DNA from 3 places in the Paenibacillus sp. FSL R7-0272 genome. Region 1 is predicted to be linked to each of the others. Evidence: riboswitches for the same ligand, from Rfam matches in the RefSeq annotation. Region 1 holds a riboswitch; each other region holds the start of a gene.
The links. Region 1 has a riboswitch for cobalamin ahead of MKY23_RS06995 (ABC transporter substrate-binding protein). Riboswitches for the same ligand answer to the same signal wherever they lie in the genome.

Region 1 (3,281 bases):
ACCCGCGCAGTGCCAGACTTCCCATCGTCCAGTATATAATTTCATTGATTGTCTGCTTCGACATGGTCGATAGGAAGGAAACGACCGCCCCCAAGAAACTTTGCATGACCACACCTGCCAGAATGAGGCTATGCGTTGGTATTTTACGTCCTTCACGAGCCAGCGACAGCACGAACCATAACGTGATTACCCCGGTCAAAAAAGCAACCAGCGGCAATGTCCAAATACCAATGATAGCGTACTGCAAACCAAAGAATATCAGGAACGCCGCCCCCACCGAAGCACCAGAGGAAACCCCCAGTGTGAATGGATCAGCAAGCGGATTACGCAACACACCTTGAAATCCTGCACCTGCAATCGCTAACGAAGCACCTACGAGCATCGCAAGCAAGACACGCGGGAAACGCACCTTCCATATGATTTGTTCGGCGGCCTTGTTCCAATCAGGTGTAATCCAGTCGCCCACCCATGGCAATTTGTGAACGAGAATACCAGCGATGTCCCGGATGGGCAACGCCACTGAACCGATGCCCGTGCAGACGAGCACGGTAAGCACCAGCAGCGCCATGCCCATCGTTCCGAACAGGATCAGCTTTCTGCTCATTTGAACAGGTCAGGATAGATCGCTTTGGCAACATCTTTCAACCCTTGAGTTACGCGCGGTCCTGGACGGCTCAGCAAGTTAGCATCGAGCCCAATCACAGCATTGTTTTTCACCGCCGTAATTTGATCCCAGCCGCTACGTGCCTTGATGATCTGATCCAGCGTCTTGTTGTCCTCAACTACGTCATTGGCGTACAAGATAACATCCGGGTTAGAGGCAATGACATTTTCCTCGTTAATTTGGTACCAACTCTCTTTGTCGGCAGCAATATTGGTAGCCCCGGCTACGTTGATCAGTTCGTCCATGAACTCACCTTTACCAACCGTCCAGCCTGGGGAGAACTCGATGTATACTTTTTTCTTCTCTTCCGGTTTTACGGCTTTTACCGCTTCCGTTACATCTGTTACATCTTTCTTCATCTGCGTGACAAGCTTCTGAGCTTGCTCTTGATGATCGGTGATTTTACCGAAGGTTTCGATATTGTTTATTACATCGTCGATAGATTTAGGATCCGTTTTGAAAATGGTAATGCCCAGTTCACGCAGCTTCTTCACCGCATCCTCACTCATAGAAATGCCAGTGAACACGATGTCCGCATCTGCTGCAATAATGGACTCCTCGTTTGGCTTGGTGACACCGCCCATTTTCGTTTTGGTTTTTGCCGCTTCCGGGTAATCGTCATAGTCGGATACGCCAATAATCTCATTATCCAGTCCGAGGGCAAACAGCGACTCCGTTTCAGCTGGAGATACCGAGACGATTTTGGTTGGTGCTTTTTCAAAAGTGAAAGACTCACCCGTTGCATCTGTAACGGTCAGTGGGTATTGAGTTTTCAGATCCGTTTGTGTTTGTTCCTGAGACTGTTCCTGTGCAGGTTGCTGTGAGCTGCCCGCACCTTCTTTTGTTGCGGTATTACCGCATCCAGCCAGCGCCAGTGCCAGCATTGCTGCGCTCAACAGTGATGTGAGTGCTTTCCAGTTCTTAATCATTGATTTAAACTCCCCTTCTCTATCTGTACTATTGTTGTTGCTTTTGTTATATACACGAGGCCACTCCGATTGCAGTACCATTTTCCGATCGCTGTTATCCCCAGATTTTTTTGATTCCTTTTCAAAGGGGAAAATCCGGTGATAAATGCGAACACTTCGTTTCTCCAAATTGGTTCTGCACTCTCCGTTAAACGTGTATATGATGACTCCACTACATCGTGTACAACAAGAAAAATCCCTTATCCTTAAACAAGGATCAGGGATGACGTCTCGCATACGGCAATCTGTACATGTAACAGCGGCTAGCTGTCCATGCGCACAGAATGGCCCGAAACGTTGTCCTTTCCTCGAAGGAACACCGGCTTGTACGTCCAGGGCTGGTAATCTGACTTACAGGATGGCTCCTGTTTCACAGTGGCGGGACCGTGCCGGATTTGCACCAGCTTCCCCATTTTACCCTTGTGCGCATGATAACTTGTCCTTGTTCTTCATGAACAACGGATTGGCACGCGGGACCCTTGGTCGCTAAAGATGGTTAATTCAGGTCAAACATAGTCGCAGTGCTCTTCGCACGAATCACGTCAGTTCAGGCGTCTCAGCCCATCATACCCAATATGTCCGTCCGAGTCACACTTCTGTTGTGATTATAGGGTATATTGCAACACCTTACAACCCGATGTACGGAAAATCCATTCGTCTGCCAAGCCAGTGATCCCCTTGCTTTTCAAGATCAACCTGAATAGCCTGTCCAGGGATGACATGTGTATCCCAAAACCCGACGCCATGGATGAGCCGGGACATCATATAACGGATGACACCGCCATGCGTCACAATAAGTGTCTTGTGTGAATTTTCGTGTGAATGCTCCGACCAGATCTGTTCGTACAGAAAAGAATCCACTCGTTCCGCAAAAGTCTGCCACGCTTCTCCTTCAGGCGGGGTTACCTTATGTGGATCATCAATCCAGTCCCGGTACAAGAGATTATCCTTCAATTGCTCGTAATTCAGGCCTTCCCATTGTCCGAAATCATTCTCGCGCAGGCGCGAATCAAACTTCGCCTGTCCAGCAACCTGCGGTGCGATGTGTGCCAGCGTCTGGCGACAACGAAGCAGGTCACTGCAATACACCGCATCCCAAGTAAGCTCGCGACACTGCTCGCGTAGCTGAGCCAGCTCTTCTTGTGCATCAGGCAACAGCCCCATGTCGGTATGCCCCAGATACTTTTTTTCCACATTCCACTGGGTTGTTCCATGACGGATCAATACGATGCTACGCTTGTACGGAGACTGTTTAGATCCAAGCTGTTCTAATTCTTTAATTACCACAATAGCGCACCTCCTGCTAACCACACACCCAAGGTTGCCAAGAAACAAAGGCCCACAAAAGCTCCCGCCGACCAAAACATCAGCCGCGTCGTTCGCACGATATCTTCCGACTCCATCGGCCGCGTAGCCTCGCCCATATAAGCTCGAAATGAAGCAACGCCGTGATACACGTTATGCCCGCCCAGCCGAATGCCTAGTGCTCCAGCGACTGCCGACTCGGGAAAACCGCTATTCGGGCTGGGGTGTAGTCTCGCATCCCGGGCAACCATACGCACTGCGCCTTTGGCATCCAGTTTCAGCACCCATGCGCCTACAATTAACAGCAGAGCGGTCATGCGAGCGGGAATCCAGTTAGCCCAGTC
Region 2 (3,281 bases), 1.3 Mb from region 1:
CGGTAATCGTACACGGGTCATATCCGCCTACCTGAATGGCATTGATGACATATTTAGCTCCGCGGAGTGCTTCCTTGCGATCATGGTATGTTTTAACGGAACAGCGGCTTCCTAGCGAATGTGCCAAACTTTTTAACAAACGCTCCGAGTCACTTAGACGTTCAGCATCAATATCAAACAAGGCCAGTTCAAAGTCCTGCAAGGCCTCCGTCATCATCACATCACCCAATACATTTTTGACAAAAACGGTGCTGCCTGCACCGAGAAATGTAATTTTGTTCATTTCAACTTCATCCTTCCCGAAAAATGTTGTACCCCAACTATAGGCCGAACAGGCTCATATCACTATGGCTCAAACCCTCTCAAATATGGCATAATCCCATTTTTGTTTTCGTTTTCAGCAAGATTTCCTCTCTTCTACCTGTTATAATTTGTTATGTGTACTGGTAAGGGAATATGTGAGCTCACATTAAGATATCTTTAACCTCATCGTCGAAAGGAGGGAAACATGAGTCGGAAAGTGGAAATGAATGTGGTCTCTGCCGGCTGGACGCAGATGGAACTGGTCTTGTTATTTTATGGATGGGAGGCATGTGATCCTGCCCACTATTGGGGGCCGGGGGTACGTGATTCCTATATCGTGCATTACGTACATGAGGGTTATGGTACGGTATATATGGGAGATCGGGAATATCCTCTGGGCGAGGGCCAAGGATTTCTCATTTTACCCGACACGGTCATTCATTATGAGGCCGATGCTGAGGAGCCTTGGACATATTCATGGTTTGGCTTCAGAGGTGTACAGGCGAAGGCTTTTATGCAACGTGCGCAGTTAAGCGAGGAGCACCCGGTATTTACTGCTCATGATAAGAGTATGATGGCAACGCTGTATGACGAGATGCTTCAGGCCGGAACGAGCTCCGTTGCAGGAGGGGATGTGTTACATCAAAGCCTGTTATACCGACTTATGGCGGCATTAATCGCATCCTCACCGATCAAAGAAGAAGAAAATCCGCTCCTTTCGACGAAAGAGACTTATATTCGGCAGGCTGTGCAATTTATGGAGAACCGGTATAGCCAGCGTACTTCTATTCTGGATATCGCACAGGCGGTCGGGCTGGATCGAACGTATTTATCGGGGTTGTTCAAAGAGCGATATGGCAAGTCGCTGCAAGCCTTTTTCCTGGAGTATCGCATGAATCGTGCAGCGGAGTTGCTTCGTAACCCGATGCTGTCTGTGAGTGAAGTAGCCCACTCCGTTGGATACACCGACCCGCTGCTTTTTTCCAAAATGTTCAAACGTGTGACGGGGGTGTCGCCCAAGGGCTCGCGAGTGCGAGATTAGCCGCATTCATGATTTTAAATTTTGAAAGAAAAGTTTTGAACATTATTCCGTATGCCGCTATACTGATACAGAAGTGTAACAGATACCAACTTTTAGTGAATTGAATACGTGGAACTTGGTGCTCTACCCGCTGGGGTAGAAGCTTAAAAGGGAAGTCCGGTGTGATGCCGGCGCGGTCCCGCCACTGTAACAGAGGAGTCAGGCAGCATATCCACTGGTCTTACGAAGACCGGGAAGGAGCTGTTATGGCAATGATACTGGAGCCAGGAGACCTGCCAGGTTGGACAAACACAGCAGTACCCTACGGGAGATAGGAAGGTGTTTAAAGAGCATGATTTTTTTCTGAAAATCTGTTTATTTAAGGCGTCCTTATCCCGTGAAACGGAAAAGGGCGCTTTTTTGGCTTGAATTGGCTTGAATTGAATTGGCTTGTATTGAATGGAATGAGAATGAAGGCGTACACGCGCATTAAACCGGGAAGGGCGTTTTATTATTGGGCAGATATATCGTTAAACGGTTATTACAACTGGTCGCCGTTCTGTTTGGAATCACCTTCCTGACATTTCTATTAACGTATCTGTCTCCTGGAGATCCCGCCAGACTGATGCTGATGTCTACCGGAGTCACACCTTCGGATGAACTAGTCAGACAGGTGAGGTCAGAGCTTGGGCTGGACAAGCCATTTCTGGTTCGGTATGGCACATGGCTGGGACAAGTAGTTACTGGAGACTTTGGTACGTCGTATAAATATGACCGTCCGGTGCTGGATGTGTTAATGGCCCGCCTTCCAGCAACGCTCAAGTTAACCGGGAGCGCAATGTTTCTGGTGATTTTGATTTCCTTTCCGCTCGGAGTTCTTTCGGCTGTACGCCGGAATCAATGGCTGGATTATGTGATTCGCCTGTTTTCGTTTGCCGGTCTATCCATGCCGAGCTTCTGGCTGGGGATGTTGCTGATGCTGGTATTTGGTGTGCAGCTGAAGCTGCTGCCGGTCATGGGTAGTTCCGGCTGGAACAGCCTGATCCTGCCTGCTGCGACACTCGCGATTCCATTGATCGCCCAATATAGCCGGCAGATTCGTGCAGTCATGCTGGAGGAGACAAGCCAGAATTACGTAGTGGGTGCAAGAGCAAGAGGTATGAAGGAATCAATGATTATTTGGCGACATATTTTGCCCAATTCACTGTTGCCAATTGTGACCTTGCTAGGCATGACAACAGGAGCACTACTTGGCGGAGCAGCAATTGTGGAGAGTTTATTCGTATGGCCGGGAGTAGGACAGATGGCGGTGGATGCCATTTTCACCCGCGATTACCCCCTGATACAGGGTTATGTAATCTGGATGGCAGTCATCTATGTCACCCTGAATCTGATCGTGGATCTCTGGACACATCTTCGCGATCCGCGCATTCAACTGGATGTGGATGTGTAGATGGTGATGAAGATTCGAGAATATCTGACACAACGTCGTCTATTTATTTTCTTGCTATCCCTGACAACAGGCTGGATCGTTCTGGCTCTGATTGCGCCGCTTCTGGCGCCTCACGATCCACTTGCTACGAATTTTGCCAAAGTGTTGCAGCCATCCAGCCCCGAATATCCACTCGGTACGGATCAGCTTGGGCGATGTGTCCTGTCCCGACTTTTATATGGAGCACGCACCTCTCTGTTGCTCACGTTTATGATGATCGGTATTGTTTTCGGCTTAGGCGTAGCGGTTGGTGTCGTCGCAGGTTTTCTGCGAGGGTTGGTGGATACGTTGCTGATGCGGCTGTGCGATACGTTGATGGCATTTCCAAGTTTGATTTTTGCGATTGCCGTAGTAGGCATGTTAGGGCCGGGGTTATTTAACACGGTGGTCGCACTGTCAGTTGTCTGGTGGGCAAAGTATGCACGGATGGCCCGAAGCCTGGTCATTTCTCTTCAGCAAAAAGAG
Region 3 (3,281 bases), 2.2 Mb from region 1:
TCAAGCCCGTAACCCAAACTACGCACTTCCACTCTTAGTCACCACATACCGGATTCACTTCAACAGTGACTGGCGCATCCACATGGCGGAAGCCTTGAATAACTCCAACGCGTTTAAAAAACTTGTGGAAACGTTCGTTCGGATGGCCTTTTTCCTTGTACTCCGCGACAATACGTTCCACAATACCGCCGATCTGATCACCCGGAATGCCCTCTGCTACAGGCTGAGCCGGGTGGGCATTGCGGCCAAACTTTTTCCCGCCAAGGAACAGATCGTATCCTCCTTTGCGGTACACGATACCGATATCCTCCAGCACTGCCCCGTAACAAGCCATACCGCAGCCGTTTAACGCTACGCTCGTTTCCTTCGGAGCAGACAATCCACCGATCACGTCCTGCAAATGGTTAGCCATCGGCACCGCGTCGTCCTTCTCCAGATTGCAGAAGTCACAAGCTTTGACTTTGATCACATCCCCAATCGGCACCACGATAAAGTTTGCTGCGCGCAGCTCATCTACCAACGCATCCGGTTCAAACGTCGGCACTCTCAGAATAATCTGGTGCTCTGGCGTATACTCGAGTTCACCATCCTCGCTTGCGCACTGCGCCAGCAGGGCCATCTGAGCAGCGGTGAACTTTTTGTTGCCCACGCCGGGCGACACGCCGATCTCAAAGAGCGGCGCCTTGCGCCCCGGCACGGGCACAGCAGCGGCTGCGCCAAGCACCGCTACGCTGCTCGCGCCCTGCGAGGCTGCCGGGCCTGACGCCGATGCGTCCAGCCAGCGGCTTGCCGCTTCGCCTGCGAGCGCACCGCCTGCCGCGAGCCGCGTCAGCGCCTCGGCGGCGAGCTCGGCTGCGCCGGCACGTGGCGCCACAGCGGCAGCGCGCGGTGCGGCCTCTGCCGCCGCGGACGCGGGCCGCTCTGCGGCAAGCACGGCGGTGCCAGCACCGCTCGCCGGGCTTGCCGCAGGCGGGGTCGCCGCCCATGCGCTTGCGGGCGGCTGCCCTTGCGGAGCCGTGCCCGCTCCGGCGCTGGCGCCGCGCAGGGCTGGCTCCGCCGTTGGCACGGCCTGCGCATCGCGGGCCGTGCCATTGCCCGCTGCCTCGCCGGAGGCGGCAGCGCGGGCTTCTTGCGCGCCGAGCGACCATGGCTCGGCTTCGGTGCGTAGCCGCTCATGTGGCCTGAGCGGCTGTTCCGCGGAGTTCAGCGTATACTTCCGCTGATATCCGCGCGGCGTGACCATGAGCCCTTCGTACATCATGGTCGAGGAATTGCCGATGATCACGGTGGTTAACATACCGATATCGTGATTCAGCATATCTTCCAGCGTCGTCATGACCACGTCCTGGCGCTCCCGATATGCACTTTTGACCAAGCCAACCGGTGTCTTTGGATCACGGTAACGTAGCAACATCTCTTGCGTTTCTACAATCTGGCGTGTCCGGCGTCCACTGCGGGGATTATACAGAGCAATAACAAAATCAGCGGAAGCCGCTGCCTCAACCCGGCGAATAATCGTTTCCCATGGTGTCAGATGATCGCTGAGACTGATCGTGCAAGCATCGTGCATGACAGGCGCACCAAGCAAGGACGCACACGATTGAATAGCCGACACGCCAGGAATAACCTCGACAGCTACGCCAGTATCCGGCTTCCAGCCTTGCTCGATCAGCACCTCATATACAAGTCCCGCCATACCGTATACCCCGGCATCCCCACTGGAGATTACGGCAACGATGTGGCCCGCTTCCGCTTGTCTTACTGCTTCCTGTGCCCGGCTGACTTCCTCCGTCATGCCTGTACGCACAATGGCTTGTCCATTCAACAAAGGCCTGATCAGATCCACATAGGTGTTATATCCAATGATGACCTCGCTTTCCTGCAATGCATCCAGTGCCCGTTTCGTTATGTGCTCCATCGCACCTGGACCGAAACCGATGATCAGCAGCTTGCCTTGCTTTTGCATCCCTTTTCCCCCTCACTCCACTTGTCACGCGATTAATGCCCAAACCTTGTTTATCCAAAAATTCCCCGATACAGATGTGGCTCTTTTGCTTATAGCCCTGTAACACAACATTTCTTCTACTTAACTCGGCAACTTCGTTCCTGTCCGAAAAAACAAAAAAATCCCATCCTAATCACGGATGAGATACGCATGTACTTACACTCAGGAAACCTGGCCTGTAATATTCCATAATAAGGAATTACAAGCAGCCAGAATAGCCCATATAGAGCCTCACAGGACAAACCACGGTTTGTCCCTTTCCCGAACTTATCGTACACCACTCCTTTCCGCGAAGGGTTTGGTGACACAGGCAAGGTAGGTCTCCTGGCTCTGGATCATTAGCGTTCTTTCCTGTCTTCCCCGGTATACCGAGTGACTTTCATGGAAAACGCTTCACCATTACAGTGGCGGGACCGCTCGGGACTTGCACCCGATTCCCTGTTACCTCTTGCTTTATGCAAGAGCACCTTGCTGTTTTCATATTGTCTTCATCATACCATCGGTCAGGAAATAATGTCCACGCTTCTCAAGATTGTCCTAAACATTAATTTTGGATAAAAATGAAAAAAAGGTCCCGATCCGATAACGGATCAGAACCTTGATATATCCATCCATATAACTGATGTGATTCCTTCTAAACTTAATACCTCTGTATACGAATTGCGTCTGCTATTCTTCATACAGCTACTCTTGCCCTGTGAATGCTCTCTTTATTAATCTTCCCGGACACCCACCGGATTCGCGGCAAAATAACGTCCCAGTTCAACGATGAGCGCTCCCATCTTCTCTTCGTCCGGTACAACCAGCGCTTCAATGCCTTCCTCACGCATGGCATTGGCCGTAACTTTACCAACAGACGCCGGGACTACCCCTTCTTTGAAGGCTGTCAGCATCTGCTCCAGCTTACCTTGAGATGTCGCATATTCCGTCAAAAACCGCACCTGCGGCCCACTTGTAAAGGCCACTGCATCTAACTTATGCTGAATTACTTCGTTCAGCAGTTGCTCCAGCTCTGCCTCTTCCGGCGGTACGTGACGATACGGCAATACCTGCCGCACAACAGCTTCTTGTTCTTCTAACCAGCGAACCAGCTTGGGAGCCGTTTCTCCATGCAGCTGTAACATCACCTTTTTGCCTGTAAGATCATGCGAGCCAAATTCACGAATCAGTCCGTCTGTACTGCCGTCATCATCTCGTACCAGAGGTGTTAGTTTCAGCTTTTTTAACGCATTTACCGTTTTGTACCCTCGAGCAGCAATACACGATTCAGCCAAGA

Region 2: another riboswitch for cobalamin. It lies ahead of nikB (nickel ABC transporter permease); the one in region 1 lies ahead of MKY23_RS06995 (ABC transporter substrate-binding protein).
Region 3: another riboswitch for cobalamin. It lies ahead of cobJ (precorrin-3B C(17)-methyltransferase); the one in region 1 lies ahead of MKY23_RS06995 (ABC transporter substrate-binding protein).

Annotation. Positions count from the first base shown of each region.
Region 1 covers NZ_CP150221.1:1,615,246-1,618,526, reverse strand. The annotation lists gene MKY23_RS07000 (iron ABC transporter permease) at 1-604, opposite strand, end outside; gene MKY23_RS06995 (ABC transporter substrate-binding protein) at 601-1,593, opposite strand; cobalamin riboswitch at 1,951-2,086, opposite strand; gene MKY23_RS06990 (histidine phosphatase family protein) at 2,260-2,919, opposite strand; gene cbiB (adenosylcobinamide-phosphate synthase CbiB) at 2,913-3,281, opposite strand, start outside.
Region 2 covers NZ_CP150221.1:278,050-281,330, forward strand. The annotation lists gene MKY23_RS01255 (alpha-glucosidase/alpha-galactosidase) at 1-283, opposite strand, end outside; gene MKY23_RS01260 (AraC family transcriptional regulator) at 509-1,345, shown strand; cobalamin riboswitch at 1,445-1,640, shown strand; gene nikB (nickel ABC transporter permease) at 1,839-2,777, shown strand; gene nikC (nickel transporter permease) at 2,784-3,281, shown strand, end outside.
Region 3 covers NZ_CP150221.1:5,982,199-5,985,479, forward strand. The annotation lists gene cobJ (precorrin-3B C(17)-methyltransferase) at 35-1,966, opposite strand; cobalamin riboswitch at 2,302-2,491, opposite strand; gene MKY23_RS26235 (uroporphyrinogen-III synthase) at 2,719-3,281, opposite strand, start outside.